DNA from 3 places in the Clostridium sp. LBM24168 genome. Region 2 is predicted to be linked to each of the others. Evidence: a T-box and tRNA genes for the amino acid it is inferred to sense, from the RefSeq annotation. Region 2 holds a T-box; the other regions hold tRNA genes.

Region 1 (10,526 bases), 270 kb from region 2:
GGGTAGCTTCTGGGCATGTAGGAAACTTTTCAGATCCCCTTATGGACTGTAAAGACTGTAAATCAAGATTTAGAGCAGATAAATTAGTTGAAGAGCATATGACATCTCAGGGAGTTGAAAAAGCTAGCGCAGATGGATGGAGTAATGAAAAGCTTGAAAAGTATATAAAGGATAATGGAATAGCTTGTCCTAATTGTGGAAAGAGCAATTTTACAGATATAAGGCAGTTTAATCTTATGTTCAAAACATATCAAGGGGTAACGGAAGATTCTAAATCAGAAATATATTTAAGACCGGAAACTGCACAGGGAATATTTGTAAACTTTAAAAATGTTCAGAGAACAAGCAGAAGGAAAATACCTTTTGGAATAGCACAAATAGGAAAATCTTTTAGAAATGAAATAACCCCTGGGAATTTTACTTTTAGAACCAGGGAATTTGAACAGATGGAACTGGAATTTTTCTGTAAACCAGGAACTGATTTGGAATGGCATAGTTACTGGAAGGAATACTGCTGGAATTTCCTGATTAATTTAGGATTAAATAAGGATAATATAAGATTCAGAGATCATGAAAAAGAAGAACTTTCTCATTACAGTAGTGCAACTTCTGATATAGAATATCTATTCCCATTTGGATGGGGAGAATTATGGGGAATTGCAGACAGGACAGATTATGATTTGAAACAACATCAAAACTATTCGGGAAAGGATATGAATTATCTGGATCCGACAACTCATGAAAAATATATTCCTTACTGTATAGAACCATCAGTTGGAGCAGATAGAGCGGTATTGGCATTTTTGGTTGATGCATATGATGAAGAAGAGCTTGAGGGAGGGGACATAAGGACAGTTATGCATTTTCATCCGGCCATAGCCCCATTTAAAGCTGCGGTGCTTCCTTTAAGTAAGAAACTATCTGAACATGCTTTAAAAGTATATGATTTATTGAGAGAAGAATTTAATGTAGATTACGATGAAGCAGGAAGTATTGGCAAGAGATATAGGAGAGAAGATGAAATAGGCACTCCTTATTGCATAACTGTTGATTTTGATACTCTTGAGGATAATACTGTTACAATAAGAGATAGAGATACTATGAAGCAGTTTAGGGTAAAAATAGAAGAACTTAATAAATTTTTAAAGGAAAAGACACATTTCTAATTTAATATTTCTAGAATAAAAGCATGTAGTGTAAAGAAAATAACTTCATGCTTTTTATTTTTAATAGCAAGATATGAATAAAAAATTAACCGGATGTTTAAGCATCCGGTTAATTAGGGTTTAATTATGGGGATATGTTATATGTTTAATTAAAACTTGGGGAATTATATTAATGTTTCCTTACGGCATGTTTATAGTATATCATACAGAATGAATAATTTTCAATAGAAAAAGTAAAGTCAATAAATTTAATATTTTCGTACAATTTCGATTTTATTTGTCATAAACTACTATATTGTAACATTGAAACTCTAAAAAAAAATTATCACAGTGTGATATTATAAGTGATATAATTGATTGGTAAAGATTAATAGACAGTTTATTGTGGAGGTTTTTTGATGAGAAATAATTTTGATAGTTTTAAACAATTTATAAAAAATAAAAAAGTTGCTGTAGTAGGCATAGGAATTAGTAATAGGCCTTTAATAGACTTTTTATTGAGACTTGATGCACAAGTAAGTGCTTTTGATAAAAAGACTGAAAAACAATTAGGGAATATTGTAAAGGTGTTAGAGAATAAGGGAGTTAAGCTTATATTAGGAGATAATTATTTAAATAATCTAAATGACTTTGATATGATATTTAAAACTCCATCAATGAGAATAGATAGTCCGGCACTTATTAGAGCAGAAAATAGTGGTGCATATATAACTTCTGAAGTTGAGGAATTTGTTAAATATTGCTCAGCTAAAATATTTGGAGTTACAGGAAGCGATGGCAAGACAACTACAACTACGCTTATATATAATATGTTGAAAGAAGAAGGTTATAAAAGCTGGATTGGTGGAAATATAGGAACTCCTCTTTTTGATAAAATAGAGAAGATAAATAAAAATGATAAGGTTGTAATGGAGCTTTCCAGCTTTCAGCTTATGACTATGAAAGTTTCTCCACAAGTAGCTGTAGTTACAAATATAAGTCCAAATCATCTGGATATACACAAAAATATGAATGAATATGTGGATGCTAAGAAAAATATATTCAAACATCAAAAAGAAAAAGATTTAGTAGTATTGAATAAAGATAATGATTATACCAATGATATGGTAAAAGAAGCATTAGGAAGAGTAAGGCAATTTAGCATTAAGGAAGAACTTAAATCTGGGGGATATCTAAAGAACGGTGCATTGTATATTGATAATAATGAAGTATGTAAGCTTGATGAGATTAAATTGAGGGGCATGCATAATGTAGCTAACCTATTAACCGCATTTTGTGCTGTAAAGGATGATGTGTCCACCTGTAGTATGAGGAAAATTGCCACTACTTTTGAAGGAGTGGAACATAGATGTGAATTTATAAGAGAATTAAATGGTGTTAAATATTATAATGATTCCATAGCATCAAGTCCTACAAGGACTTTGGCAGGGCTCAAGGCTTTTGAAAAACCTGTTATACTTATAGCAGGAGGATATGATAAAAAAATTCCTTTTGATATACTTGCAGAAGAAGGATATTCTAAAATAAAGATGCTTATTTTACTTGGTGCAACAAAAGATAAAATAATGAAAGCATTTGAAAACTTAAAGATATCAAAAAAAGTTGAAGTCCCAATAGTTGTTGTTAATTCACTTGAGGAAGCTGTAGTGAAAGCTAAACAGGTAGCCATTAATGGTGACATTGTTACTCTTTCACCTGCATGTGCTAGCTTTGACATGTTTGAAAATTTTGAGGTCAGGGGAAATAAATTTAAAGATTTAGTGAGAAATCTAAAATAAAGTTATCTTTCATACATACACATGGATTAAATTCATAAAATCAATAATCCGTGTGTATGAAAAAAGTGTTGACAGTTTGAAAAAAAGAAAGTATAATAATAAACTGTAGTAAAGAGGAATATATATGAAACTATCTGGCAAGGATGGTGTGAATACAACGTGATTTTTTATTTTGAGCAGGTAAGTTAACTGTTATTGTTTTAATATTATAGAAGAGAAATCCGTTGGAATGTAATTGATTGTCAGACTTTAAATTAGGATCTTTAGCTCAGTTGGTTAGAGCAACCGGCTCATAACCGGTAGGTCTGGGGTTCGAGTCCCTGAAGGTCCACCATATGGGGGTATAGCTCAGCTGGGAGAGCATCTGCCTTGCACGCAGAGGGTCAAGAGTTCGAATCTCTTTATCTCCACCATTGATAAAACCATAAATCATTTTGATTATGGTTTTTTTTTATATGAACAAGATATACCTTACAACTATTCCACGTGTATCATTATATGATAAATGCAGAGATAGGAAGATTTATAGAGAAAATAAAGATTAAATTTGTATATATCTATGTCGAATTATAAAATAGTTTGTTTATTGATGATAAAATATCACTTGTCATTTTGGGAATAACAGTAGAAATTAACCATTATATATTAAATTATGTATAAAATAAGTATTGACATATTTAATGTAATGTGTTAATATAAACGAGTTGTTGATTTGAATAAGATGATCCTTGAAAATTAAACAGAATAAGAAACAAGTGAAAACTTGAAGAAATAAACCAGCAATTCTTTTGGGCTGCAGAGATGCAGCAATGAAGTAAATGAGTAGAGACAAACTTTTAAATTGAGAGTTTGATCCTGGCTCAGGACGAACGCTGGCGGCGTGCCTAACACATGCAAGTCGAGCGAAGGAACCCCTTCGGGGGCAACTTAGCGGCGGACGGGTGAGTAACACGTGGGTAACCTGCCTCAAAGAGGGGGATAGCCTCCCGAAAGGGAGATTAATACCGCATAATACCAGAAATCGCATGAATTCTGGATGAAAGGAGAAATCCGCTTTGAGATGGACCCGCGGCGCATTAGCTAGTTGGTGGGGTAGAAGCCTACCAAGGCAACGATGCGTAGCCGACCTGAGAGGGTGATCGGCCACATTGGAACTGAGATACGGTCCAGACTCCTACGGGAGGCAGCAGTGGGGAATATTGCACAATGGGCGAAAGCCTGATGCAGCAACGCCGCGTGGGTGATGAAGGTCTTCGGATTGTAAAGCCCTGTCTTCTGGGACGATAATGACGGTACCAGAGGAGGAAGCCACGGCTAACTACGTGCCAGCAGCCGCGGTAATACGTAGGTGGCGAGCGTTGTCCGGATTTACTGGGCGTAAAGGGTGCGTAGGCGGATGTTTAAGTGAGATGTGAAATACCCGGGCTTAACCTGGGTGCTGCATTTCAAACTGGATATCTGGAGTGCAGGAGAGGAGAACGGAATTCCTAGTGTAGCGGTGAAATGCGTAGAGATTAGGAAGAACACCAGTGGCGAAGGCGGTTCTCTGGACTGTAACTGACGCTGAGGCACGAAAGCGTGGGTAGCAAACAGGATTAGATACCCTGGTAGTCCATGCCGTAAACGATGAGTACTAGGTGTAGGAGGTATCGACCCCTTCTGTGCCGCAGTAAACACAATAAGTACTCCGCCTGGGAAGTACGATCGCAAGATTAAAACTCAAAGGAATTGACGGGGGCCCGCACAAGCAGCGGAGCATGTGGTTTAATTCGAAGCAACGCGAAGAACCTTACCTGGACTTGACATCCCCTGCATAGCCTGGAGACAGGCGAAGCCCTTCGGGGCAGGGAGACAGGTGGTGCATGGTTGTCGTCAGCTCGTGTCGTGAGATGTTAGGTTAAGTCCTGCAACGAGCGCAACCCTTGTTGTTAGTTGCTAACATTAAGATGAGCACTCTAACGAGACTGCCGCGGTTAACGCGGAGGAAGGTGGGGATGACGTCAAATCATCATGCCCCTTATGTCCAGGGCGACACACGTGCTACAATGGGCAGAACAAAGAGAAGCAATACCGCGAGGTGGAGCGAAACTCAAAAACTGTTCCCAGTTCGGATTGCAGGCTGAAACCCGCCTGCATGAAGCTGGAGTTGCTAGTAATCGCGAATCAGCATGTCGCGGTGAATACGTTCCCGGGCCTTGTACACACCGCCCGTCACACCATGAGAGCTGGCAACACCCGAAGTCCGTAGCCTAACTTAGGAGGGCGCGGCCGAAGGTGGGGTTAGTGATTGGGGTGAAGTCGTAACAAGGTAGCCGTAGGAGAACCTGCGGCTGGATCACCTCCTTTCTAAGGAGAAATGAAACAGTAATACTGTTTCAAAATGTTGGTAGTTTGTTTGAATTAGTAACTTGTAAAAATTGATAGTAACAAGCAGATTGAGGAAAAACGCGAATGAGGAGCAGAGTTTACCTGTGTAAATGAGCACCGCAGTGAGTGGTTTTGACGAAAAGATGCGAAGTTAATAGCAATTTTTATTCTGTTTAATTTTGAAGGATTATAATTCTTCAAAAGATGTTAATTTAAAAGTTGATTATAGGTTTGGGGGTATAGCTCAGCTGGGAGAGCATCTGCCTTGCACGCAGAGGGTCAAGAGTTCGAATCTCTTTATCTCCACCAATTATGTAAGGGCTTATAGCTCAGCTGGTTAGAGCGCACGCCTGATAAGCGTGAGGTCGATGGTTCGAGTCCATTTAAGCCCACCATTTTGTTCTTTGAAAATTGCACAGTAAGAAAAATAGAAGTCGAAAGACTTCATATTTAAAGTAAAGCTGAGGTTAGAAATAACCTTTGTAGATATATGTGGAAAATTAATAGTAGCAAGCAGTTCGAGGAAAGGCTTGAGTGAGGAGCGGAGCTTACTTGTGTAAGTGAGCACCACAGCGAAAGACTTGACGATGAAACGCGAAGCTAATATGAATTTTCTTTAGGTCAAGCTACAAAGGGCGCATGGTGAATGCCTTGGCACCAGGAGCCGAAGAAGGACGTGATAAGCTGCGATAAGCTTCGGGTAGACGCAAATAGTCTGTGAACCGAAGATTTCCGAATGGGGAAACCCACAGTGGAAGCACTGTACTCCAAGCTGAATAAATAGGGTTGGGGAGGTAAACCCGGGGAACTGAAACATCTAAGTACCCGGAGGAAGAGAAAGAAAAATCGATTTTCTAAGTAGCGGCGAGCGAAAGGGAAAGAGCCCAAACCAGGAACTTGTTCCTGGGGTTCGGACAGACAATGTGAACAATAGGTTAACTGAAGAGAGCTGGAAGGCTCCGCCACAGAAGGTAAAAGCCCTGTAAGTGAAAGCTGAAAAAGTTCTAGTCTGTACCAGAGTACCACGAGACACGAGAAACCTTGTGGGAAAGAGGGAGGACCACCTCCTAAGGCTAAATACTACCTGGTGACCGATAGAGAAGAAGTACCGTGAGGGAAAGGTGAAAAGAACCCCGGAAGGGGAGTGAAATAGAACCTGAAACCGTGTGTCCACAACCGATCGAAGCACTTTTACGTGCGACGATGTGCTTTTTGTAGAACGAGCCAGCGAGTTACGGTATGCAGCAAGGTTAAGCACTTAAGGTGCGGAGCCGAAGGGAAACCGAGTCTTAAAAGGGCGGCTAGTTGCATGCTGTAGACCCGAAACCGGGTGACCTATCCATGGCCAGGTTGAAGCGGAAGTAAAATTCCGTGGAGGACCGAACCACGTTGGTGTTGAAAAACCATGGGATGAGCTGTGGATAGCGGAGAAATTCCAATCGAACTCGGAGATAGCTGGTTCTCCTCGAAATAGCTTTAGGGCTAGCGTCGCCAATGAGTAATGGAGGTAGAGCACTGAATGGGCTAGGGGCTGACAACAGTTACTGAACCCTATCAAACTCCGAATGCCATATACTTGAATGACGGCAGTCAGACTGCGAATGATAAGATCCGCGGTCAAAAGGGAAACAGCCCAGATCATCAGCTAAGGTCCCAAAGTGTAAGTTAAGTGGAAAAGGATGTGGGATTTCGAAGACAACTAGGATGTTGGCTCAGAAGCAGCCACTCATTCAAAGAGTGCGTAACAGCTCACTAGTCGAGAGATCCTGCGCCGAAGATGTCCGGGGCTAAAACTTACCACCGAAGCTATGGACTCGAAAGAGTGGTAGAGGAGCATCCTGTACGGATAGAAGCAGTACCGGAAGGAGCTGTGGACTGTACAGGAGAGAGTATGCTGGCATAAGTAGCGAGAAATAAGTGAGAATCTTATTGGTCGAAGACCTAAGGTTTCCTGGGGAAGGTTCGTCCGCCCAGGGTTAGTCGGGACCTAAGCCGAGGCCGAAAGGCGTAGGTGATGGACAATCGGTTGATATTCCGATACCGCAAACTTGCGTTTGACAGAAGGGATGACGCAGAAGGATAGGATGTGCACACTATTGGATGTGTGTCTAAGCACTGAAGCAGGCCGGAAAGGAAAATCCATCCGGTCAATGCCGGGGTGTTATGGGGATCCAATTATGGAGAAGTATCCGATTTCACACTGCCGAGAAAAGTCTCTATGGAGCAGGTTAGTGCCCGTACCGCAAACCGACACAGGTAGGTGAGGAGAGAATCCTAAGACCATCGGAAGAATTGTTGTTAAGGAACTAGGCAAATTAACTCCGTAACTTAGGGATAAGGAGTGCCCCGAAAGGGGCCGCAGAGAATAGGCTCAAGCAACTGTTTATCAAAAACACAGGTCTCTGCTAAAGCGAAAGCTGAAGTATAGGGGCTGACGCCTGCCCGGTGCTGGAAGGTTAAGGGGAATACTAAGCCGTAAGGCGAAGGTATGAACTTAAGCCCCAGTAAACGGCGGCCGTAACTATAACGGTCCTAAGGTAGCGAAATTCCTTGTCGGGTAAGTTCCGACCCGCACGAATGGCGTAATGATTTGAGCACTGTCTCGACAACAAATCCGGCGAAATTGTAGTGCAAGTGAAGATGCTTGCTACCCGCGATTGGACGGAAAGACCCCGTAGAGCTTTACTGCAGTTTAGCATTGAGTTTCGGTATTGTCTGTACAGGATAGGTGGGAGGCATGGAAACCGGGGCGCCAGCCCTGGCGGAGCCACCCTTGGGATACCACCCTGACAGTACTGGAATTCTAACCGGCGGCCATGAAACTGGTCACGGGACATTGTTAGGCAGGCAGTTTGACTGGGGCGGTCGCCTCCTAAAAAGTAACGGAGGCGCCCAAAGGTTCCCTCAGAAGGGTCGGAAATCCTTCTTAGAGTGCAAAGGCATAAGGGAGCCTGACTGCGACACATACAGGTGGAGCAGGGACGAAAGTCGGGCTTAGTGATCCGGTGGTACCTCGTGGGAGGGCCATCGCTCAACGGATAAAAGCTACCTCGGGGATAACAGGCTGATCTCCCCCAAGAGTTCACATCGACGGGGAGGTTTGGCACCTCGATGTCGGCTCGTCGCATCCTGGGGCTGAAGTAGGTCCCAAGGGTTGGGCTGTTCGCCCATTAAAGCGGCACGCGAGCTGGGTTCAGAACGTCGTGAGACAGTTCGGTCCCTATCCGTCGCGGGCGCAGGAAATTTGAGAGGAGCTGTCCTTAGTACGAGAGGACCGGGATGGACTGACCTCTGGTGCACCAGTTGTTCCGCCAGGAGCATTGCTGGGTAGCTATGTCGGGAAGGGATAAACGCTGAAAGCATCTAAGCGTGAAGCCCACCTCAAGATTAGATTTCCCACAGCGTAAGCTGGTAAGACCCCTCGGAGAACACGAGGTTGATAGGTCAGGGGTGTAAGCATGGCAACATGTTGAGCTGACTGATACTAATAGGTCGAGGGCTTGATCAAAATATATCTTACTGTGCAATTTTCAGAGAACAATAGTATTCCATATGGTATACATATGTTTTCCATATTTAATGATTTATGTCAAATATCTGGTGGTTATGACGTGAAGGTAACACCCCTTCCCATTCCGAACAGGATGGTTAAGCTTCATCGTGCCGAGAGTACTGCAGGGGTAGCCCTGTGGCAGGGTAGGTAGCTGCCGGGTTTTATAAATTGTTCCGTGGTAGCTCAATGGTTGAGCATTCGGCTGTTAACCGAAGGGTTGGAGGTTCGAGCCCTCTCCACGGAGCCATTTTTATTTTTTGAATAGAATATAAAAGAAGCAATTCAGATTAAATCTGATTTGCTTTATTTTTATTGTGATTAAATGAATCTTTATTTTTTCTATAATGGCATTATTCTAGAAATTTTGTTGTTTTTAAAATCCAGATATCTTTGAAGAGGACTTGAAATATGGTACTATAATGATAATAGTTCATAATATATTTGAAAAATACTAGTCTTATAAAGAAAATTAAAATAAGCCAAACTTTGAGTAAATATGAATTTTAATACTGAACATGTAAGTTTTTAAGTTAAATGATTAGTTGTCAATAATAATTTTAATATATGAGAAAATAGGAGAAAAATTGAGATATATTAGGGCTTAATGATTATAACTTGAAATTTGGGATAATATAAGAGTTGAATAAAGTAGCATATAATAATATTATTTAACTAAAGTCAAAGAAAGTCAAAGTAATGTCGTTAATATTAAGAGGGTGATGTGGTGGCAAGATTATCTGATATAATAGAGAAATTTATAAAACAGATGATGGAAAGTAATGATGAATCTCAACTGCAAATTAGAAGAAATGAATTGGCTAACCATTTTAGTTGTGCTCCTTCTCAAATAAATTATGTTTTAACTACCAGGTTTACTGTAGATAAAGGTTACTATATAGAAAGTAGAAGAGGAGGTGGTGGGTGTATAATAATAAGAAGATTTGCGTGCAATAGTAATAAAAATCTATTTGACATTATAATTGAAAAGATTGGTGATAGTATAACATATAATGCTGCTTCACAGGTTATAGATGGAATATTCGAAGCTGATATTATTAATGAAAGAGAAGCTAACATATTAAAAATGGTTATGAATGATAGAACTTTTAATGATTATGTAGAAAATAAAAATAAACTTAGAGCTTCTATACTTAAATCTACTATGATGGTAATTTTTGATGAAAACTAAGTATATTTATATATAGAACATAAGTTTTAATAGAACATGGGGTGATAGGATACTATGTTGTGTGATATATGTAAAAAAAATGAGGCTACTGTCCATATAACTAAGATAGTGAATGGTATTAAACAAGATCTTAATCTATGTGAGAAATGTGCTGTTGAAAATGGTGAATTAAGTTTTGTACCTAAAATAAATTTTGTAGCTCCATTTAGTTTCCAAAATATTTTAAGCGGAATTATGGATTATATGAATAATGCAAATGAAGATACGGGAAATTTTGATATAACATGTAAAAACTGTGGTACTTCTTATAGAGAGTTTAAGAAAAGTGGATTTGTAGGTTGCAGTGAATGTTATAAAGAATTCTCAAATATATTGCAACCTGTAATTAAAAGAGTACAGGCAAATTTAGAGCATACGGGCAAAATTCCTAAAAGGGCTGGAAAAGAAATTATAGAGAGAAGAAACCTTGTAAA
Region 2 (10,526 bases):
GTATATTACTTCAATCATCACAAAATGATATGTTTGGGGGACAATCTCATCCGGATTTTGATAATGATATGTCCATTTTTATTGAGCCCACTAGACAGGAAATAATAAAAGATTTAAGAGAGCTGGAAGTGGGAGAAGATAAAATAGGTGAAATATCCGAAAAAAAGCTTAGAAGAAGCATAGAGCAAGCTATGCAGGGTATAATTTATAACTTAAATACCATGCACTCCAGGGCAGGATCTCAGGTTCCATTTAGTTCTATTAATTTAGGTATACCTAGGACTAAAGATTCAGCACTTATATGTGAAGTATTTTTGACTGAATATGAAAAAGGACTTGGACAAGGTGAACAGCCTATATTTCCAAACATAATATTTAGAGTAAAGGATGGTGTCAACAAAAAAGAGGGAGATCCATATTACTATCTGTTTAGAATTGCCTGTAGAGTAGCAGCAAAGAGAATGAATCCTACTTTTATGAATATGGATGCTAATTTCAATAAGTTTTATTATGACCAAGGTATAATTCCATCAACTATGGGATGTAGAACATATGTATGTTCTAATGTAAATGGTGAGGCTGGTCCAAAAGGAAGGGGAAATATAGCTCCGACAACTATTAATCTTCCGAGAATAGCAATTATATCTAAGGGAAATTTAGATAAATTTTTCAAACTTTTAAATGATAGGTTGAATTTATCAAAAGAATCTTTAATTCATAGATATAATACATTAAAGAAATTAAAAGTGAAAGATCTGCCTTTTGTTGCAGGACAGAAACTTATGAAAGGAGCTGAAGATTTAGGAGAAGAGGATTCTATAGAACCAATATTAAAACAGGGAACATGGGCAATAGGATTTATTGGACTTGCTGAGGCACTTAAAGCACTCACGGGAAAGCATCATGGAGAAAGTGAAAAAGCAAGAAAACTTGGACTGAAAATTGTAAATTATATTAGGGATTATACTGATAAACTAACAGGAGAGACCCATCTCAACTGGAGTTGTTATGCTACTCCTGCAGAAGGTCTGAGTGGCAAATTCATAGCTAAAGATAAAAAAGTATTTGGGGAAATTAAAGGGGTTACAGATAAAGATTATTATACCAATTCTTATCACGTACCTGTAAATTTTCCTATATCCATAAAAAATAAAATTGATATTGAAGCACCTTATCATAAATTATGCAACGGAGGACATATAAGTTATATAGAACTTGATGACTATCCATCGGAGGATGTAGTTTATGATATAATAAATTATGCTTATACTAGAACCAACATAAGCTATATAGGTATAAATTTTCACATAAGATACTGCAAGGACTGTGGAACTTATGTACATGATGAAAATATTTGTCCTAAGTGTGGAAATAGTAATTTTCAGGGTATATCGAGAGTTACAGGTTATCTTTCATTAGATGAGAGGTTTGGAGAAGGAAAAGTGGCGGAGAGAAAAGATAGAATATCACAGTCTACAGGGAAAAGAATTTATTTTTAAAAGTAGGAGAAAATATTATGAAAGATAAATTTGTTAGATTGGCGGGAATTGCTTACGAAAGTCTGGTAAATGGACCTGGACTTAGGAGAGTATTTTTTGCTCAAGGATGTGGACATAATTGCAAAGGTTGTTTTAACCAATCCACTCATGATTTTAAAGGTGGCGAATTAAAAAATATAAATGACCTAGTTCAAGATATTTCTGAGAATCCTATGATAAAAGGAGTTACTTTTTCAGGTGGAGATCCTTTTTATCAAATAGAGGCTTTTGGCTATATGGCTGAAAAGATTAAAGAACTAAAATTAAATATATGGTGTTATACAGGGTATAAATTTGAGTATATACTTGATAATATGTCTCAAGGATCCGGTATGAATCTCCTTAAAAATGTAGATGTACTTGTAGATGGAAAATTTGATAAAGATAAAATGGGTGCCTCACTTAGATTTAGAGGATCCAGTAACCAGAGGATTATAGATGTGCAAGCAAGTTTAAATTCTCAAAGCATAATATTAATGCAATTTTGATACTTCATATAAGGAAGTGATATTATGGAAAGTAATTCAGAAATAGAAGTCTGTTCTTGTAATGAAATTCATGAGGAATGCATAGATATTGTTAAGAATAGTATGCTTCCCGAGGAGATTTTTTTAAAATTATCTTCTCTGTTTAAAGTTTTAGGAGATCATACTAGGATAAAGATAATATATGCTTTGTTTAAAAAGGAATTATGTGTGTGTGATATAGCAGCTGTGCTTAATATGAGTCAATCTGCTATATCACACCAGCTAAGTATATTAAAGTCATCACATCTTGTAAAGTTTAGGAAAGAAGGAAAACAAGTATATTACTCTTTGGATGATCAACATATAAATCAATTGTTCAATGCGGGTTTGGAGCATGTAGAACATAGCTAGAAAAATACCTGTGTAAATTTTACACAGGTATTTTTACTTTTTATATTCTAATATTTGAACTTTATTTGAGCATGTTAGTTTTTCCTTTAGGTTTAAGAAGTTAGAACTTACATTCTCAACATTTTTCATATGTTTCAAGAAGGTTTCAAGACCATCCAATTCAAAAGATAAAAGAGGAGTTTTATAATGCATAGGTATTACTATGTGGGGATTTATTGCAGAAGATACTTTCGCAGCTTCTTTACCATCTATAGTAAAATTACCGCCTACGGGAATAAAAAGTACATCTATGCTTCCTAGTGCTGAAACTTCATCTTCTGATAATACGTATCCTAGATCTCCAAGATGGCAGACTCTGTAGTTATCTATTTCTATTATAAAAATTGTATTTTTACCTCTTTTAGCACCTTTTATCTTATCATGATAGGATGGTATACCTGTTATAGAAATGTTCTCAAAATTAAAATGTCCTGTTTTGTCTATAATATTTTTACATTTTATTTTTTCAACATAATCATGATCAAAGTGATGATGGCTTATGGTTACAATATCGACATCTCCTTCAAATATTTTGTAACCTATCGTAGTATCAAAAGGATCTGTTAAAATTTTTGTACCATTTGAACTTTCAAGTATAAAGCTGGAATGGGCAAGATATGTTATTTTCATAAAGATTACCTCCTACTTTAGTTTTACAAGTATTATAACATATTTCAAATTTGTAATTAGAAAAATAACCTTTTAGAGTATAATTCTAGTAGATTTTATACTATAATAAAAGTTGTATTAAGCTAATTATGTTGTGAAAGAGGTGATTGTTTGAGAAAAAGTAATTTCTATAATATTTTTGTTATTCTAACTTTTATATTTCTTTTCCTGGTTTCTTTCAAATGCAGTGTGTATGCAGCAAGTAATTATAATGGAGCAACTATAGGAAATAATGTGGAAATTAACAAGGTATGGAAGATAACTTTTAATAAGGAATTAGATGAAAGCAGCGTAAATAGTTCGACTATAGTGGTTAAAGATTCAGGTGGTAATATTGTTCAAACTAATTTGACTGTTGAAAATAATAGATGTATTGTAGATATTGCGCCAGTTGGGAATTACCAATATGGACAAGCATATGACGTAACTGTTAAAAGTGGAGTTAAAACTGCAACTGGGAATATACTAGAGAAAGACGTAAATTTAAAGTTTTATACAAAAAAAGATGATTCATCTAATAAAGATAATTTAAATAATAAATATACTGTTACAATCGATGCCTCGCATGGTGGAGATGACAGTGGGGGAATATCTGATTCAGGAATAAAGGAGAAGGATATAAACCTATCAGTTGCTTTAAAAACAGGAGAAATATTGAAGAAAAATGGAGTGAATGTAGTTTATACAAGAACTGGTGATACGCAAAAGGATACACAATCTCGTGTAGATATTGCAAATAAGGCCAATTCCAATGAGTTTGTTAGTATACATACAAATGCTTATTCGTATAATAAGGATGTAAAAGGAATAGAAACATACTATTCAACATCTGCTCAATCTAAGGATATAGCTGAAAGTATTCAGAAACAACTTATAAGTTCTACAGGTTCCATAGATAGAGGTATAAAAGAGGGCCAATCAAATCAAGATTTGTTAAATGAATCGAAAATACCTTCTGCTATGGTATATTTAGGCTTTATGACAAATCAGTCAGAAAGCAGTCTGATGGCTACTTCAGATTTTCAAGATAAAAGTGCTAAAGCTATTGCAAATGGAATTTTAGCTTCTTTAAAGCTTATAATTCGAGATCCTGCTGAGAATCAGAATAAACCGCAGACTCCAAATAAATCTTCAAATTCAAATAAACCTGTAATTGTACTGGATCCAGGTCATGGAGTAGGTGATGATGTAGGTTCTAGTGGAAATGGATATCAGGAAGACGATGTTACATTAAGTGTAGCATTAAAAATTGGTGAAATATTGGAGAAAAATGGAGTAAATGTAATTTATACGAGGAGCAAAGATGAGAGAAATACAAGTTCTCTTACTGTTATTCAAAGTCTTCAGAGAAGATGTGATACTGCAAATAATTCAGGGGCCAAATATATGGTGTCTATTCATACAAATGCCGTTACCAGTAATGCAGCGGAAGGTACTGAAACCCTGTATTATTTAGGAAATAGTGAAGGTCAAAGATTGGCTTTACTTATACAGCAGAATCTTGTGAATGCTATTGGAACTTACAATAGAGGCTTGAAAGACGGCAGGTGGCTTTATATAACAAAAAATACGAAAATGACTACTGTGCTTACAGAATTAGGATTTCTAACAAATTCTAAAGATGCATCTATTTTAGGGACTGATGCGGGCAGACAGAAAGCTGCCCAGGGGGTAGCCAATGGCATATTAAAGGCATTGGGAATGTTATAAAAAGTTGACAATAAAAAGTGTGTATAATATAATAGTAAGGAAATTATACAATATTGATAGTTTATTGAAAGCTTTGACCAGGAAAAGTACTCTAGTTTTATCGCTAAAAGAGAGCAAATGGTAATGGTGGAAATTTGCCGGAAGACTTGGGGAATATCACCTGAGAGTTAAAAATCTGAACAACTAGAATCATGTTTATTAGGTTTTTTCGTATTTCTGCGTTAAGGAGTATAATATATTTATGTTTTAAAGTTTTATGTCATAGGTGGTACAGCGAATTCAACTTCGTCCTATTTTAGGGATGAAGTTTTTTATTTCACAAATAACTATATATGTAGAAAGGAGAGTTAAACTATGTATAATAAGATTGATAATTCCAGGAATTTTATTGACAGAGAAAAAGATGTAGTAGATTTTTGGAAAAAAAATAAAATTATTGAAAAGAATTTCGAATTAAATAAAGATGGAGAGTATTTTACTTTTTATGATGGTCCGCCAACTGCAAATGGTGATCCCCATATAGGGCATGTTTTAACAAGAGTCATGAAGGATTTTATAATAAGATATAAAATTATGAAGGGCTATAATGTATTGAGGAAGGCAGGATGGGATACCCATGGGCTTCCAGTTGAACTTGAAGTTGAGAAGAAACTGGGCATATCTGGTAAGCCTCAGATAGAACAATATGGAGTGGAAAAATTCATAAAAAAATGTAAAGATAGTGTATTTACATATATAAGTGAATGGAGAGAAATGTCTGACAGAATAGGTTTCTGGGTAGACATGGATAATCCATATGTAACTTATCATAATGATTATATAGAATCAGAATGGTGGGCATTAAAAAGGATGTGGGATAAAGGATTATTATACAAAGGATATAAAGTAGTTCCCTATTGTCCGAGATGTGGAACTGCACTTTCATCCCATGAGGTTTCCCAGGGTTACAAGGATGTAAAAGAGACATCGGTATACGTTAAATTTAAGCTTAAAAACTCTGACAGATATATGCTTGCATGGACTACTACGCCGTGGACACTTCCTAATAATATGGCTCTTGCAGTAAATAAGAGCTATGATTATGTAGAGGTAGTAAACAAGGATGAACACCTGATACTTGCAGAAGCTCTTCTTGGAAAATTGGAGGAGGAATATGAAGTAGTAAAAAAGTTCAAAGGTGAAGAACTTTTGGGCCTGGAATATGAACCAATGTTCAACTTTGCTAAGTTTAAAGGAAAAGCTCACTATGTTGTACACGGAGATTATGTAACGCTTACAGATGGAACAGGTGTAGTACATACGGCTCCAGCCTTTGGTGAAGATGACAGCAATGTATGTAAAAAATACAATATACCTGTTGTAAATTCTGTAGATACTCAGGGAAAATATAAGGATGAAGTTATTCCATGGAAGGGATTGTTTGTTAAAGATGCAGATCCTAAAATAATAGAATATCTAAAAGAAAAGAATATTCTTTATAAATCTGAGAAATTTACTCACTCCTATCCATTCTGTTGGAGATGTGATACTCCACTTTTATATTATCCAAGAAAGACATGGTTTATAAAGATGTCCTCCATGAGAGAAAGTCTAGTAGAAAATACTAATAACACCAATTGGTATCCTGATAATATAAGAACGGGAAGATTCGGTAAATTTGTTGAAGGTGTAATAGACTGGAACTTAAGTAGAGAAAGATATTGGGGTACACCACTTCCAATATGGGAATGTGAATGCGGACACAAAGAATGTATTGGAAGCATAGAAGAGCTCAAGGAAAAGGGGATTAATGTTCCGGAAAATATAGAACTGCACAAACCATATATAGATAAGGTTAAATTGAAATGTCCTCACTGTGGTAAAGAGATGAAAAGAGTAACTGAAGTTATAGACTGTTGGTTTGATTCTGGTTCTATGCCATTTGCACAGCATCATTATCCGTTTGAAAATAAGGATTTATTTGAAAAAAATTTTCCGGCACAATATATAACTGAGGCAGTGGACCAAACAAGAGGATGGTTCTATACTCTTATGGCTATATCTACAGTGTTATTTGACAAGAGTCCATTTCAAAATTGTATGGTATTGGGCCATGTATTGGATAAGCATGGACTTAAAATGTCAAAGCACAAAGGTAATGTGCTAAGTCCAACTGTAGTTCTAAATAATGAGGGTGCAGATGCTACAAGATGGTACTTTTATACTTCCAGTGCACCATGGCTTCCTTCAAGATTCTATGAAGAGGCAGTACAGGACAGTCAGAGAAAGTTCCTAGGTACACTTTGGAATGTATATTCATTCTATGTATTATATGCTAATCTTGATAGCTTTAATCCACTTGATTATAAAGATTTTACATCTGAAAATGTGATGGATCAATGGATTATGTCAAGACTAAATTCTCTTATAAAGGAAACTGAATATCATTTGGACCATTATGAAGTTACTCAGGCAGCAGTAAACATAGGAGAATTTGTTGACAGTCTTTCGAATTGGTATGTAAGAATAAATAGATCCAGATTTTGGAGTTCCGAGTTGACGAATGATAAAATAGGAGCGTATATTACTTTATATAATGTGCTTACTGTACTCACTAAAATTACAGCACCATTTATTCCCTTCGTATCAGAAGAAATTTATCAAAACTTAGTAGTAAATTTGGATAAAAATGCTCCTGAAAGTGTACATTTATGCAGATGGCCTCAATATAACAATGGTATAATAGACGAAAAGCTGGAAAATGATATGGCAGAAGCTTATAATATAGTTAAGCTTGGAAGAAGTGCTAGAAATACAGCCAATATAAAAAATAGGCAGCCTCTTTCAGAGATGCTGGTAAGTTTGGAAACACTTCCTAACTATTATGGAAATATAATTAAGGAAGAACTTAACATTAAGAATATAGAATTTGGTGCAGATTTATCTAAATATGTAAATTTTGATATCAAGCCTAATTTACCCGTATTGGGAAGAAAGTATGGAAAGCTTATACCTGATATAAGGAAAAAAATATCTTCCATGAATCAGATGGAACTTGCTCAAGATATAAAAAGTGGAAAATCCGTTGAAATTGAAGTAAGGGAACAAAGAATAAATTTAAATTCTGAAAATGTACTTGTTACAATGCAGGGATTGGAAGGTTTCGCATTTGCAGGAGAAGGTACAGTAGGAATAGTTCTTGAAACTACAATAACAGAAGAACTTAAAGAAGAGGGAAACTTGAGGGAGATATTGAGTAAAATTCAGAATCTGAGAAAAGAAAGTGGCTTTGAAGTAGCTGACAATATAAAATTGTATGTTGCTGGAAACAGCTATCTTGAAGGTATAGTTAAAAAATTTGAAAGTCAAATAAAGAAGGAGACATTATCCTTGAAAGTAGTGTATGGTGAGGATAAAAAATATAATAGTTATAAGATAAATGGGGAAAGTTTCAAAATTGCAGTAGAAGTAATTAAATGATTGAATTTTTACATTTTGGTTGAGCAAGTTATAATTTTATTTTCTATAATTGTAACTTGCTTTACATGTAAAGATATAATTTTATTATATATATTATACTAAATTATTAAAAATAGTATAAACTAACTTGTAATAGTTTGATTTTATAAGTATAATTATAAAAAGAAACCGAATTGGTAGGTGAGTGGAATGGCAGCATCAATTAAAGATGTAGCTAAGGAAGCGGGTGTTTCTATAGCTACAGTTTCTAGGGTGTTAAATGATGTAGACGTTGTGAATGAAGATACTAAAAAAAAGGTATTAGAGGCTATATCAAAATTAGGTTATAGACCTAATATAATAGCAAGAAGTCTTAAAACTCAGAAAACAAAAACAATAGGTATAATAATACCGGATATATCAAATCAGTTTTATCCTGAAATTGTAAGAGGGGCAGAGGATGTAGCTAATATATATGATTATAATATAATGCTTTGCAATACTGATCTTGATTTTGAAAAGGAAATGGAATATTTAAGAGTTATGAAGGAAAAGATGGTGGATGGCATTTTATATATGAGTGCTTCCTTGGAGCCAGCTATTTTGGAACTTATAAAACAACTTCAGCTTCCAATGGTATTGGTAGAAACTGCAAGTGATGAGGAAGATATTCCTAGCGTTACTATCGATAATAAAAAGGCAGCTTATGATGGAGTGAATTATCTGATTCAAAAGGGAGATAAAAAAATAGCATATATAGGTACTCATAAAGATGAAGCAAATGCTAATGCCGTAAGGTATATTGGGTATAAACAGGCACTTGAAGATAATAACCTGAAAGTTAATAGTAATATTACTTATTTTGCTTCATTAAAAGCAAAGGACGGATATGATGGTATAAACGAGATACTGGATAAGGAAAATATAGATTCTGTTTTCTGTTGTAGTGATGAAGTTGCTATGGGGGCTATAAATGCACTTAGAGATAGAAATATAAAGGTGCCTGATGATGTAGACGTAGTAGGATTTGGAAATATATATTCTTCAGAAATATTCTATCCTAAAATAACTACAGTAGCACAGCCATTGTATGATATGGGGTCTGTAGGAATGAGAATGCTTATAAAGATAATAAATAAAAAAGATGTTGTTACCAAAAAATATGTGTTAGGACATGATATAATTGAAAGGGATTCTTGTAAAAAATAATTCAATTATTATTTTAGTTGGTCAAATGTAATGAAATGGGAACTATTGGGAAGGAAAAATTTATGGTAGAAACATTAATAGGCCTAGTTATTGTTGCACTGGATAAAACAGGGTACATAGGAATTTTTATTGCAATGGCATTGGAAAGTGCATGTATACCTATACCTAGTGAGGCTATATTACCTTTTGGAGGATATTTAAGTTTCTCTGGGAGACTAAATCTGTGTGCTGTTATAGTATTTGGAACTTTAGGTGGAACTTTTGGATCATGTATAGCTTACTATATAGGTAAGGTTGGAGGAAGACCACTGGTGGAAAAGTATGCGGATAAGCTTAGACTATCTAAAGCTCATATTGAAAAAAGTGATTATTACTTTAATAAGTATGGAGAAAGTATAGTATTTTTTTCAAGATTATTGCCTATAATAAGAACATTTATTTCACTCCCGGCAGGGATTAGTAAAATGAATTTTAAAAAATTTACGGTATATACGCTTATAGGATCATCTATATGGAGTGTTATATTGTCATTTGCAGGGTATAAAATGGGTGAAAGTTGGACATTAATACGTCAATGGTTTCATTTTGCAGATATAGTTTTGGTAATTATAGTAATCTTACTAATAGTATATAAGTTGCTTGTAAGATTTAGAAGAATAAAAGCATAGGTACATTTTAATTGAAATAAAAGAGGATTCATGTTACAGAAATTTAGTTATTCTTGTAGTGATTCTCTTTTTTTAATGTTTTTTGTAGATTTAATCTGAAATTTGTTTAACGATTTTTTTGTATGATTTACAGATTGATGGTATAATTTAACATAAAAGGGAGTATATTAATTAGGTTAAAGCTATTTCATTTATTTGAATAGGAGGAGAATATGAGTTATAGAGAAAAGGTAGAAAAAATATTTTTATATCTATTGAGTCTAAAAAATATAAATGAAAAAACTATAAGAAGTGTATACGATTATGATAAATTATACTGGGAAGAGGAATTTTCAAATTTGCAAGGATGTGTTATAAATAAAAATCCTACAAATGAC
Region 3 (10,526 bases), 110 kb from region 2:
CATAAGATATGGCAAGATCATACGGTGATATAATACCCGTATTTTTAGAATATATAGCTCTTTTTACTTTTATATTTAAATTAGGCTCAATTTGTGAAATCTGATTTTCATCCAATAAATATATATCTTTAATTCCTCTTTTTAATGCTCTATGATACATTTTTATCAATTTTTCTTCATCTTTTTTATTATCTGCAATTATAAGGTAACCTTTTTTTATAAAATTTATATTAAATTTAGGTGCAATTTCCTTTATAATGCTGTTTCCTATAGATTCCAATCTTGACAACAAAGCAGTTTTAGACTCAATTCCATCATATACAACAGATGAATTTATAAAAGCTACATCATCTGCTATATCATAATCTTTTTCTATTAAAGCTATATTTAAACTATACTTTGAAAGCTCATAGGCAACTGCACATCCCATTATACCTCCACCTAAGATAAGTACATCATAATCCATAGTATACATTCCTTTCAAAGAAACAAATATAATTATACCTTAGTTACTAATATAACAATTATATTATATTACCTTTTACTAACTAAGCATAGATATATTTACAATTTATACTAATTTAAAAAGCCGCCATAAAATTTCTACAGGCAGCTTCTTAGCAACATTCTATTTATTCAATTCATCTATCAATTTTCCAAGTTGATTTATATAATCACCATATTTAGCCCAATCTCCGCTTTTTTGTGAATCTAAAGCCTTATTATATAAATCTTTCACTTCCTTTAATTTTGAAGATTTATCATTTATATCTTTTACGTCCGATTTATTTTGATCCAATTTATTTTGATTATCTTCCTGATTGATATTAAACATCTCTGATATTGCAGTATCTATATTTTGAGATAATAACATTTTATCCCCATAGGAAACTATTACCCTTTTCATCTCTGGTATACTGTCCTTACCACTTGCCCTTAAATATACTGGCTCTATATATAAAAGAGAGGTGTTTATTGGCACTATTATAGTATCACCAAATTGTACTTTAGAACCATCTTTATTCCAAAGAGATAATTCCTGTGATATTGTAGTATCCTGATTCAACCTTTGCTTAAATAAATAAGGACTATATACGGTTTTCTCAGGTGGAAATTTATATAACACCATCTTTCCATAATTATCTCCATCCATCCTAGCTCCAAATAAAGCTGCCATATTATCTTTATTTCTTATATTCAAATATTGGAGTAAAATCATTTCTTCTTTTTCATTACCAGGAAGTTTCATCACTACATATGGCGATTCCATAGAATCTTTATTTCCATTAACCTGTTTCTGATTCTTAGCAACTTCCCATACATCCTCACCATTATAAAATACACTAGGATCTGTAACATGATATTTTCCAATAACATTACATTGTATATTAAACATATCTTCCGGATACTTAAAGTGTTCCTTTATATCAGGTGATAAGCTATTTAAATCTTTAAACAGTTTGGGAAATATCTTGGAATAGCTTTGAACTATAGGGTCACTTTTATCCACAATATAGAAATTAGTAGTCCCATCCAAAGCACTTACCACTACTTTAAATGAATTTCTTATATAATTTATTCCATTATTTTGAGGTTGTGAATATGGGTATCTATCTGAAACAGTATATCCATCTAATACCCAATACAATTTTCCACCACTCATAACTATATAAGGATCTGAATCATAATTTAAAAATGGAGCTATTTTTTTAACTCTATCTTTAATATTTCTATTTATTAATATCTTACTTTGACTATTTATATCTCTTGAAAGTAAAAAATTTACACTCTTTTGGTTCAGTGAAAATAATATTCTATTTAAAAAATTCATTTTTATTCCAGCATTACCTTCATATTTGTTAGTAGCATTATTACTACCTTTGGGATAATCAAATTCATTTATTTTCGTATTTACTATAGCATAATTATCAGTACTCTCCCCAAAATATATTCTTGGATTATCAATCTTTATATCTGTAGAATTTTGAGGTGGCATATCCTTTATGACAAAATTAGGTTGACCAGACGAAGTTACAGAATTAACTTTATTCATTACTATACCATATCCATGTGTATAAATAAGATGTTTGTTCTGCCATGTATTAGGATCTATAGAATTGCTATTTATTTCTCTAGCTCCTAAAAAAACCTGTGTAAACTTTCCATTTATATTATATCTATCTATATCTATATTATTAAAGTTATAATAATATCTTATAATTTGAACTTGATTGTAAAACTCAAGAGTTGGAGCATATGAATTTACCCTAATATTGTTTATAGTATCCATATTATTTTTTACATCATTTTCTGTAAGAGTATCTTTAACAGGAAAAAATTTAGAATCTACATTTTCAATATTAAATGCTTTTCTCGTATAATCAATATTACGCTTTATATATGGCTGCTCTAAAGTTTTTTGATTTGATTTAACTATAAAATTCTGAAATACAACAGAAGATACATTTTCAATGATAACCAAAGCTACAATAATTGATATAGATATTACAATAGGCTTAATTTTTAATTTGATTACACTCACAAATATTACAATTGCAGAAATTATTGATACTAAACATATAATTATATAAAAGAAAAAACTTATATGTATATCTGTATAACCAGCTCCAAAAGTTACTCCTCTATTACTGTAAACAAGATTCACTGACTTTAAAAAATATCCTACTGATACACATACCATTATAAGCGCTGCTAAAACCGCCAATTGTTTTCCAGCAAACCTAGTAATACCACTCTTAATGTCGAAATTATTAAACTTATTTTTAAAATTTTTTCTAAAATCTTTTTGTGATACAAATCTATCATTTAAATTTAAAGCCATATAAATCAAGAAAGTCAATATTCCAAGAAAAATAAGTAGACTTACTAAAGCGCTATAGATAGATTGTATAAGAGGTAATTTAAATACATAAAAAGATACATCTAAATGTAAGATTGGATCTTTAACATTAAATGGAACTGAATTTGTAAATTGTAGAATTCTATACCAATAAATGGATGAAAAAAAATAAGAAATAAAAAGTGATACAATAATATTCAAAAATATAACTATTTTTCTTTGAATATTATCTTTATTTTTATTAACTTCAATAACCCTTTTATACTTCATTATACTAAGTCTTATGCTTTTATAATAAAACCATATACATAAAAAACATATTATAAAAGCTGGTATCATTAATTTTAATGTAGCTTTTATTTGTGTAAAATAAATAGATAAATATCCTACTTCTTTAAACCATTCAATGTTTACTATAAAATTTACAATTCTATCTAAAAATACTACAATTAATCCTAAAACTCCAAATAAAATTATCGAACCTATAATTCCTCTTTTTTTCATAAATAATTCACCTCTTTTAAATTTTATTTTAGACTATTTTATTAAAAAGCATAATTTAGTTAGAAATTAAATATTTTTTATTTTTCAATTCTCTTTTGATATTATCAATAATAAAAGGACTTTCTGCAGAAATAGTATGAAGATGTACTCCACCTGTGAGTACTAGGAGCGGTTCTGAATTTGTTTCCTTAACCTTTGAAATAAAACTTTTAACATCATATATGGATTTTATCATAAGCATTCCTTTAATTTCACCATATATTGAATGTTCTATTATTACATCCTCAACAACTCCACCAAACTTAACAATTGTAGTTAGTTCATCCTCCATTTCATATGATTTATGTGAAACTGCAATCACCTGTTTAATTCTATTATCCTCACTTTTAGGAATTAAATATCCTTCTGGTGTTGCTATAATATTCTTACCTTCTGCCCTTAAAATAGCTATATCCTTAACTATAACCTGTCTTGTAACCCCTAATTCTTCTGCTAAAACATGTCCCTTTTGAGGCTTATTATTACTTTTTAATATATTTTCTATATGTATTCTTCTTTTTTCAGAATTCATAATTACCTCCAATTACTGCTATTTAAAACATATACCAGTTATAATTATATCACAAAACTTAAAATATACTCCGTAAAATTACCATAAAATTACCATAATAATATTCTAATTAATATCATCACAATATCTAAGTATATTAAGTTCAATATTATAATATGTATTTTTATTGTCGTGATTTCTCACTAGATAAATTATGTATTCATTATAACCAAGTTTATGTAATAAATTTGCTCCAAGCTCAGCATGATTATAGTATACACTTATTTTAGACATTTTAGATAAATTACAAATTTTCTTTATCCTACTTCTCGTAATTTTATCTAGTAAAACCATTATAGATTTATCAATAATATTAAACCTTTTAAATATTTTACCTATATCATGTAAAAGTGCTGCTTTTAAAAGCAATTCTGAATTTATATTTCTCTCACTGCAGATTTTTTCTACATCATAAGCTACTTTAATAGAATGTTTTTGTTCTGAAATTGACAATCTATTAAACAATCTTAAGTCATTATCATTTAAGATATTATTCAAAAAAATCATATCATGTTCATTTATATTAGAGCATAAATTCCAATAAAATTGCTTCAACCTATAAAAAAGCAACTTAACACCCCTTTATAATTATTTTTAATTTATTATATCATATATAAATACAACTTAAAAAGCGACTAACAAATATTTGCTAGTCGCTTATGGTGGAGATAAAGAGATTCGAACTCTTGACCCTCTGCGTGCAAGGCAGATGCTCTCCCAGCTGAGCTATACCCCCATATGGTGGACCTTCAGGGACTCGAACCCCAGACCTACCGGTTATGAGCCGGTTGCTCTAACCAACTGAGCTAAAGATCCTAATTTAAAACCCGGCAGCTACCTACCCTGCCACAGGGCTACCCCTGCAGTACTCTCGGCACGATGAAGCTTAACCATCCTGTTCGGAATGGGAAGGGGTGTTACCTTCACGTCATAACCACCAGATATTTGACATAAATCATTAAATATGGAAAACATATGTATACCATATGGAATACTATTGTTCTCTGAAAATTGCACAGTAAGATATATTTTGATCAAGCCCTCGACCTATTAGTATCAGTCAGCTCAACATGTTGCCATGCTTACACCCCTGACCTATCAACCTCGTGTTCTCCGAGGGGTCTTACCAGCTTACGCTGTGGGAAATCTAATCTTGAGGTGGGCTTCACGCTTAGATGCTTTCAGCGTTTATCCCTTCCCGACATAGCTACCCAGCAATGCTCCTGGCGGAACAACTGGTGCACCAGAGGTCAGTCCATCCCGGTCCTCTCGTACTAAGGACAGCTCCTCTCAAATTTCCTGCGCCCGCGACGGATAGGGACCGAACTGTCTCACGACGTTCTGAACCCAGCTCGCGTGCCGCTTTAATGGGCGAACAGCCCAACCCTTGGGACCTACTTCAGCCCCAGGATGCGACGAGCCGACATCGAGGTGCCAAACCTCCCCGTCGATGTGAACTCTTGGGGGAGATCAGCCTGTTATCCCCGAGGTAGCTTTTATCCGTTGAGCGATGGCCCTCCCACGAGGTACCACCGGATCACTAAGCCCGACTTTCGTCCCTGCTCCACCTGTATGTGTCGCAGTCAGGCTCCCTTATGCCTTTGCACTCTAAGAAGGATTTCCGACCCTTCTGAGGGAACCTTTGGGCGCCTCCGTTACTTTTTAGGAGGCGACCGCCCCAGTCAAACTGCCTGCCTAACAATGTCCCGTGACCAGTTTCATGGCCGCCGGTTAGAATTCCAGTACTGTCAGGGTGGTATCCCAAGGGTGGCTCCGCCAGGGCTGGCGCCCCGGTTTCCATACCTCCCACCTATCCTGTACAGACAATACCGAAACTCAATGCTAAACTGCAGTAAAGCTCTACGGGGTCTTTCCGTCCAATCGCGGGTAGCAAGCATCTTCACTTGCACTACAATTTCGCCGGATTTGTTGTCGAGACAGTGCTCAAATCATTACGCCATTCGTGCGGGTCGGAACTTACCCGACAAGGAATTTCGCTACCTTAGGACCGTTATAGTTACGGCCGCCGTTTACTGGGGCTTAAGTTCATACCTTCGCCTTACGGCTTAGTATTCCCCTTAACCTTCCAGCACCGGGCAGGCGTCAGCCCCTATACTTCAGCTTTCGCTTTAGCAGAGACCTGTGTTTTTGATAAACAGTTGCTTGAGCCTATTCTCTGCGGCCCCTTTCGGGGCACTCCTTATCCCTAAGTTACGGAGTTAATTTGCCTAGTTCCTTAACAACAATTCTTCCGATGGTCTTAGGATTCTCTCCTCACCTACCTGTGTCGGTTTGCGGTACGGGCACTAACCTGCTCCATAGAGACTTTTCTCGGCAGTGTGAAATCGGATACTTCTCCATAATTGGATCCCCATAACACCCCGGCATTGACCGGATGGATTTTCCTTTCCGGCCTGCTTCAGTGCTTAGACACACATCCAATAGTGTGCACATCCTATCCTTCTGCGTCATCCCTTCTGTCAAACGCAAGTTTGCGGTATCGGAATATCAACCGATTGTCCATCACCTACGCCTTTCGGCCTCGGCTTAGGTCCCGACTAACCCTGGGCGGACGAACCTTCCCCAGGAAACCTTAGGTCTTCGACCAATAAGATTCTCACTTATTTCTCGCTACTTATGCCAGCATACTCTCTCCTGTACAGTCCACAGCTCCTTCCGGTACTGCTTCTATCCGTACAGGATGCTCCTCTACCACTCTTTCGAGTCCATAGCTTCGGTGGTAAGTTTTAGCCCCGGACATCTTCGGCGCAGGATCTCTCGACTAGTGAGCTGTTACGCACTCTTTGAATGAGTGGCTGCTTCTGAGCCAACATCCTAGTTGTCTTCGAAATCCCACATCCTTTTCCACTTAACTTACACTTTGGGACCTTAGCTGATGATCTGGGCTGTTTCCCTTTTGACCGCGGATCTTATCATTCGCAGTCTGACTGCCGTCATTCAAGTATATGGCATTCGGAGTTTGATAGGGTTCAGTAACTGTTGTCAGCCCCTAGCCCATTCAGTGCTCTACCTCCATTACTCATTGGCGACGCTAGCCCTAAAGCTATTTCGAGGAGAACCAGCTATCTCCGAGTTCGATTGGAATTTCTCCGCTATCCACAGCTCATCCCATGGTTTTTCAACACCAACGTGGTTCGGTCCTCCACGGAATTTTACTTCCGCTTCAACCTGGCCATGGATAGGTCACCCGGTTTCGGGTCTACAGCATGCAACTAGCCGCCCTTTTAAGACTCGGTTTCCCTTCGGCTCCGCACCTTAAGTGCTTAACCTTGCTGCATACCGTAACTCGCTGGCTCGTTCTACAAAAAGCACATCGTCGCACGTAAAAGTGCTTCGATCGGTTGTGGACACACGGTTTCAGGTTCTATTTCACTCCCCTTCCGGGGTTCTTTTCACCTTTCCCTCACGGTACTTCTTCTCTATCGGTCACCAGGTAGTATTTAGCCTTAGGAGGTGGTCCTCCCTCTTTCCCACAAGGTTTCTCGTGTCTCGTGGTACTCTGGTACAGACTAGAACTTTTTCAGCTTTCACTTACAGGGCTTTTACCTTCTGTGGCGGAGCCTTCCAGCTCTCTTCAGTTAACCTATTGTTCACATTGTCTGTCCGAACCCCAGGAACAAGTTCCTGGTTTGGGCTCTTTCCCTTTCGCTCGCCGCTACTTAGAAAATCGATTTTTCTTTCTCTTCCTCCGGGTACTTAGATGTTTCAGTTCCCCGGGTTTACCTCCCCAACCCTATTTATTCAGCTTGGAGTACAGTGCTTCCACTGTGGGTTTCCCCATTCGGAAATCTTCGGTTCACAGACTATTTGCGTCTACCCGAAGCTTATCGCAGCTTATCACGTCCTTCTTCGGCTCCTGGTGCCAAGGCATTCACCATGCGCCCTTTGTAGCTTGACCTTTTAAAAAATTGCTACTGACTTCCTATGACTACGTCAAATACCTCTCTGCGGTGCTCATTTACATAAGTAAACTCCGCTCCTCATTTGGTCTTTTCCTTGTCATACTCGTCATTACCAATTTTTAATCACTTATGCTTGCCGGTAAATATAAAATGTATTATACAGACAAGTATAATCTACAAAGGTTATTTCTAACCTTAGCTTTACTTTAAATATGAAGTCTTTCGACTTCTATTTTTCTTACTGTGCAATTTTCAAAGAACAACAATTTTGAAGGATATAATCCTTCAAAATTAAACAGAATAAAAATTTCTATTAACTTCGCATCTTTTCGTCAAAACCACTCACTGCGGTGCTCATTTACACAGGTAAACTCTGCTCCTCATTCGCGTTTTTCCTCAATCTGCTCGTTACTATCAATTTTTACAAGTTACTAACTCAAACAAACTACCAACATTTTGAAACAGTATTACTGTTTCATTTCTCCTTAGAAAGGAGGTGATCCAGCCGCAGGTTCTCCTACGGCTACCTTGTTACGACTTCACCCCAATCACTAACCCCACCTTCGGCCGCGCCCTCCTAAGTTAGGCTACGGACTTCGGGTGTTGCCAGCTCTCATGGTGTGACGGGCGGTGTGTACAAGGCCCGGGAACGTATTCACCGCGACATGCTGATTCGCGATTACTAGCAACTCCAGCTTCATGCAGGCGGGTTTCAGCCTGCAATCCGAACTGGGAACAGTTTTTGAGTTTCGCTCCACCTCGCGGTATTGCTTCTCTTTGTTCTGCCCATTGTAGCACGTGTGTCGCCCTGGACATAAGGGGCATGATGATTTGACGTCATCCCCACCTTCCTCCGCGTTAACCGCGGCAGTCTCGTTAGAGTGCTCATCTTAATGTTAGCAACTAACAACAAGGGTTGCGCTCGTTGCAGGACTTAACCTAACATCTCACGACACGAGCTGACGACAACCATGCACCACCTGTCTCCCTGCCCCGAAGGGCTTCGCCTGTCTCCAGGCTATGCAGGGGATGTCAAGTCCAGGTAAGGTTCTTCGCGTTGCTTCGAATTAAACCACATGCTCCGCTGCTTGTGCGGGCCCCCGTCAATTCCTTTGAGTTTTAATCTTGCGATCGTACTTCCCAGGCGGAGTACTTATTGTGTTTACTGCGGCACAGAAGGGGTCGATACCTCCTACACCTAGTACTCATCGTTTACGGCGTGGACTACCAGGGTATCTAATCCTGTTTGCTACCCACGCTTTCGTGCCTCAGCGTCAGTTACAGTCCAGAGAACCGCCTTCGCCACTGGTGTTCTTCCTAATCTCTACGCATTTCACCGCTACACTAGGAATTCCGTTCTCCTCTCCTGCACTCCAGATATCCAGTTTGAAATGCAGCACCCAGGTTAAGCCCGGGTATTTCACATCTCACTTAAACATCCGCCTACGCACCCTTTACGCCCAGTAAATCCGGACAACGCTCGCCACCTACGTATTACCGCGGCTGCTGGCACGTAGTTAGCCGTGGCTTCCTCCTCTGGTACCGTCATTATCGTCCCAGAAGACAGGGCTTTACAATCCGAAGACCTTCATCACCCACGCGGCGTTGCTGCATCAGGCTTTCGCCCATTGTGCAATATTCCCCACTGCTGCCTCCCGTAGGAGTCTGGACCGTATCTCAGTTCCAATGTGGCCGATCACCCTCTCAGGTCGGCTACGCATCGTTGCCTTGGTAGGCTTCTACCCCACCAACTAGCTAATGCGCCGCGGGTCCATCTCAAAGCGGATTTCTCCTTTCATCCAGAATTCATGCGATTTCTGGTGTTATGCGGTATTAATCTCCCTTTCGGGAGGCTATCCCCCTCTTTGAGGCAGGTTACCCACGTGTTACTCACCCGTCCGCCGCTAAGTCGCCCCCGAAGGGGTTCCTTCGCTCGACTTGCATGTGTTAGGCACGCCGCCAGCGTTCGTCCTGAGCCAGGATCAAACTCTCAATTTAAAAGTTTGTCTCTACTCATTTACTTCATTGCTGCATCTCTGCAGCCCAAAAGAATTGCTGGTTTATTTCTTCAAGTTTTCACTTGTTTCTATTCTGTTTAATTTTCAAGGATCATTTCTCCAAATAAATTCAAATGCTTGTCGCAATTCCTGCGACTTTTATATAATATCACCTTATTTAAATACTGTCAATATATTTATTAAAATCTTCTATTATTTTTTTAGTATTAATAATAATTCAAACATTAAAAAGACTCAATACCAAAGTTAACCTTAGTATTGAGCCCAAGCATAGATTTGCAATATAAAAATATTATTTAACTATTCATCTTTTTTTATTTCATCACTACAATTTATTTTGGCAATTGCAACTATTTTCTGTTCATCTTCATTTCTCATAAGAGTTACTCCCATAGCATTTCTACTAGTTATAGATATATCTGAAACGTTAATCCTTATTGCAACATTACTATTGTTTATAAGCATTATTTCATCTTCGTCCTTTACAACTCTTGCTCCTACAATAGGTCCTGTCTTATCTGTTATTTTATAGGTTATAATGCCTTTTCCACCTCTTCTATGAAGAGTATATTCAGATATAGGTGTTCTCTTTCCAAACCCATTTTCACCTA

What was found. The T-box of region 2 lies ahead of ileS (isoleucine--tRNA ligase). A T-box ahead of a tRNA ligase gene usually reads a tRNA of that ligase, here a tRNA-Ile.
Region 1: it has a tRNA-Ile gene. The T-box ahead of ileS (isoleucine--tRNA ligase) is inferred to sense a tRNA for this amino acid. The anticodon was not compared.
Region 3: it has a tRNA-Ile gene. The T-box ahead of ileS (isoleucine--tRNA ligase) is inferred to sense a tRNA for this amino acid. The anticodon was not compared.

Annotation. Positions count from the first base shown of each region.
Region 1 covers NZ_CP196861.1:2,787,778-2,798,303, reverse strand. The annotation lists gene ACSVC9_RS13905 (glycine--tRNA ligase) at 1-1,166, shown strand, start outside; gene murD (UDP-N-acetylmuramoyl-L-alanine--D-glutamate ligase) at 1,565-2,944, shown strand; tRNA gene ACSVC9_RS13895 (tRNA-Ile) at 3,202-3,278, shown strand; tRNA gene ACSVC9_RS13890 (tRNA-Ala) at 3,282-3,357, shown strand; rRNA gene ACSVC9_RS13885 (16S ribosomal RNA) at 3,782-5,290, shown strand; tRNA gene ACSVC9_RS13880 (tRNA-Ala) at 5,545-5,620, shown strand; tRNA gene ACSVC9_RS13875 (tRNA-Ile) at 5,630-5,706, shown strand; rRNA gene ACSVC9_RS13870 (23S ribosomal RNA) at 5,931-8,819, shown strand; rRNA gene rrf (5S ribosomal RNA) at 8,908-9,024, shown strand; tRNA gene ACSVC9_RS13860 (tRNA-Asn) at 9,037-9,111, shown strand; gene ACSVC9_RS13855 (CtsR family transcriptional regulator) at 9,589-10,053, shown strand; gene ACSVC9_RS13850 (UvrB/UvrC motif-containing protein) at 10,108-10,526, shown strand, end outside.
Region 2 covers NZ_CP196861.1:3,054,963-3,065,488, forward strand. The annotation lists gene nrdD (anaerobic ribonucleoside-triphosphate reductase) at 1-1,499, shown strand, start outside; gene nrdG (anaerobic ribonucleoside-triphosphate reductase activating protein) at 1,517-2,026, shown strand; gene ACSVC9_RS15265 (ArsR/SmtB family transcription factor) at 2,051-2,416, shown strand; gene ACSVC9_RS15270 (MBL fold metallo-hydrolase) at 2,450-3,085, opposite strand; gene ACSVC9_RS15275 (N-acetylmuramoyl-L-alanine amidase) at 3,236-4,834, shown strand; T-box leader at 4,899-5,130, shown strand; gene ileS (isoleucine--tRNA ligase) at 5,189-8,293, shown strand; gene ACSVC9_RS15285 (LacI family DNA-binding transcriptional regulator) at 8,483-9,481, shown strand; gene ACSVC9_RS15290 (DedA family protein) at 9,544-10,149, shown strand; gene ACSVC9_RS15295 (AAA domain-containing protein) at 10,362-10,526, shown strand, end outside.
Region 3 covers NZ_CP196861.1:2,945,387-2,955,912, reverse strand. The annotation lists gene ACSVC9_RS14735 (FAD-dependent oxidoreductase) at 1-466, opposite strand, end outside; gene ACSVC9_RS14730 (UPF0182 family protein) at 629-3,364, opposite strand; gene ACSVC9_RS14725 (3H domain-containing protein) at 3,420-3,935, opposite strand; gene ACSVC9_RS14720 (HDIG domain-containing metalloprotein) at 4,041-4,481, opposite strand; tRNA gene ACSVC9_RS14715 (tRNA-Ala) at 4,635-4,710, opposite strand; tRNA gene ACSVC9_RS14710 (tRNA-Ile) at 4,714-4,790, opposite strand; rRNA gene rrf (5S ribosomal RNA) at 4,800-4,916, opposite strand; rRNA gene ACSVC9_RS14700 (23S ribosomal RNA) at 5,005-7,893, opposite strand; rRNA gene ACSVC9_RS14695 (16S ribosomal RNA) at 8,387-9,895, opposite strand; gene gyrA (DNA gyrase subunit A) at 10,216-10,526, opposite strand, start outside.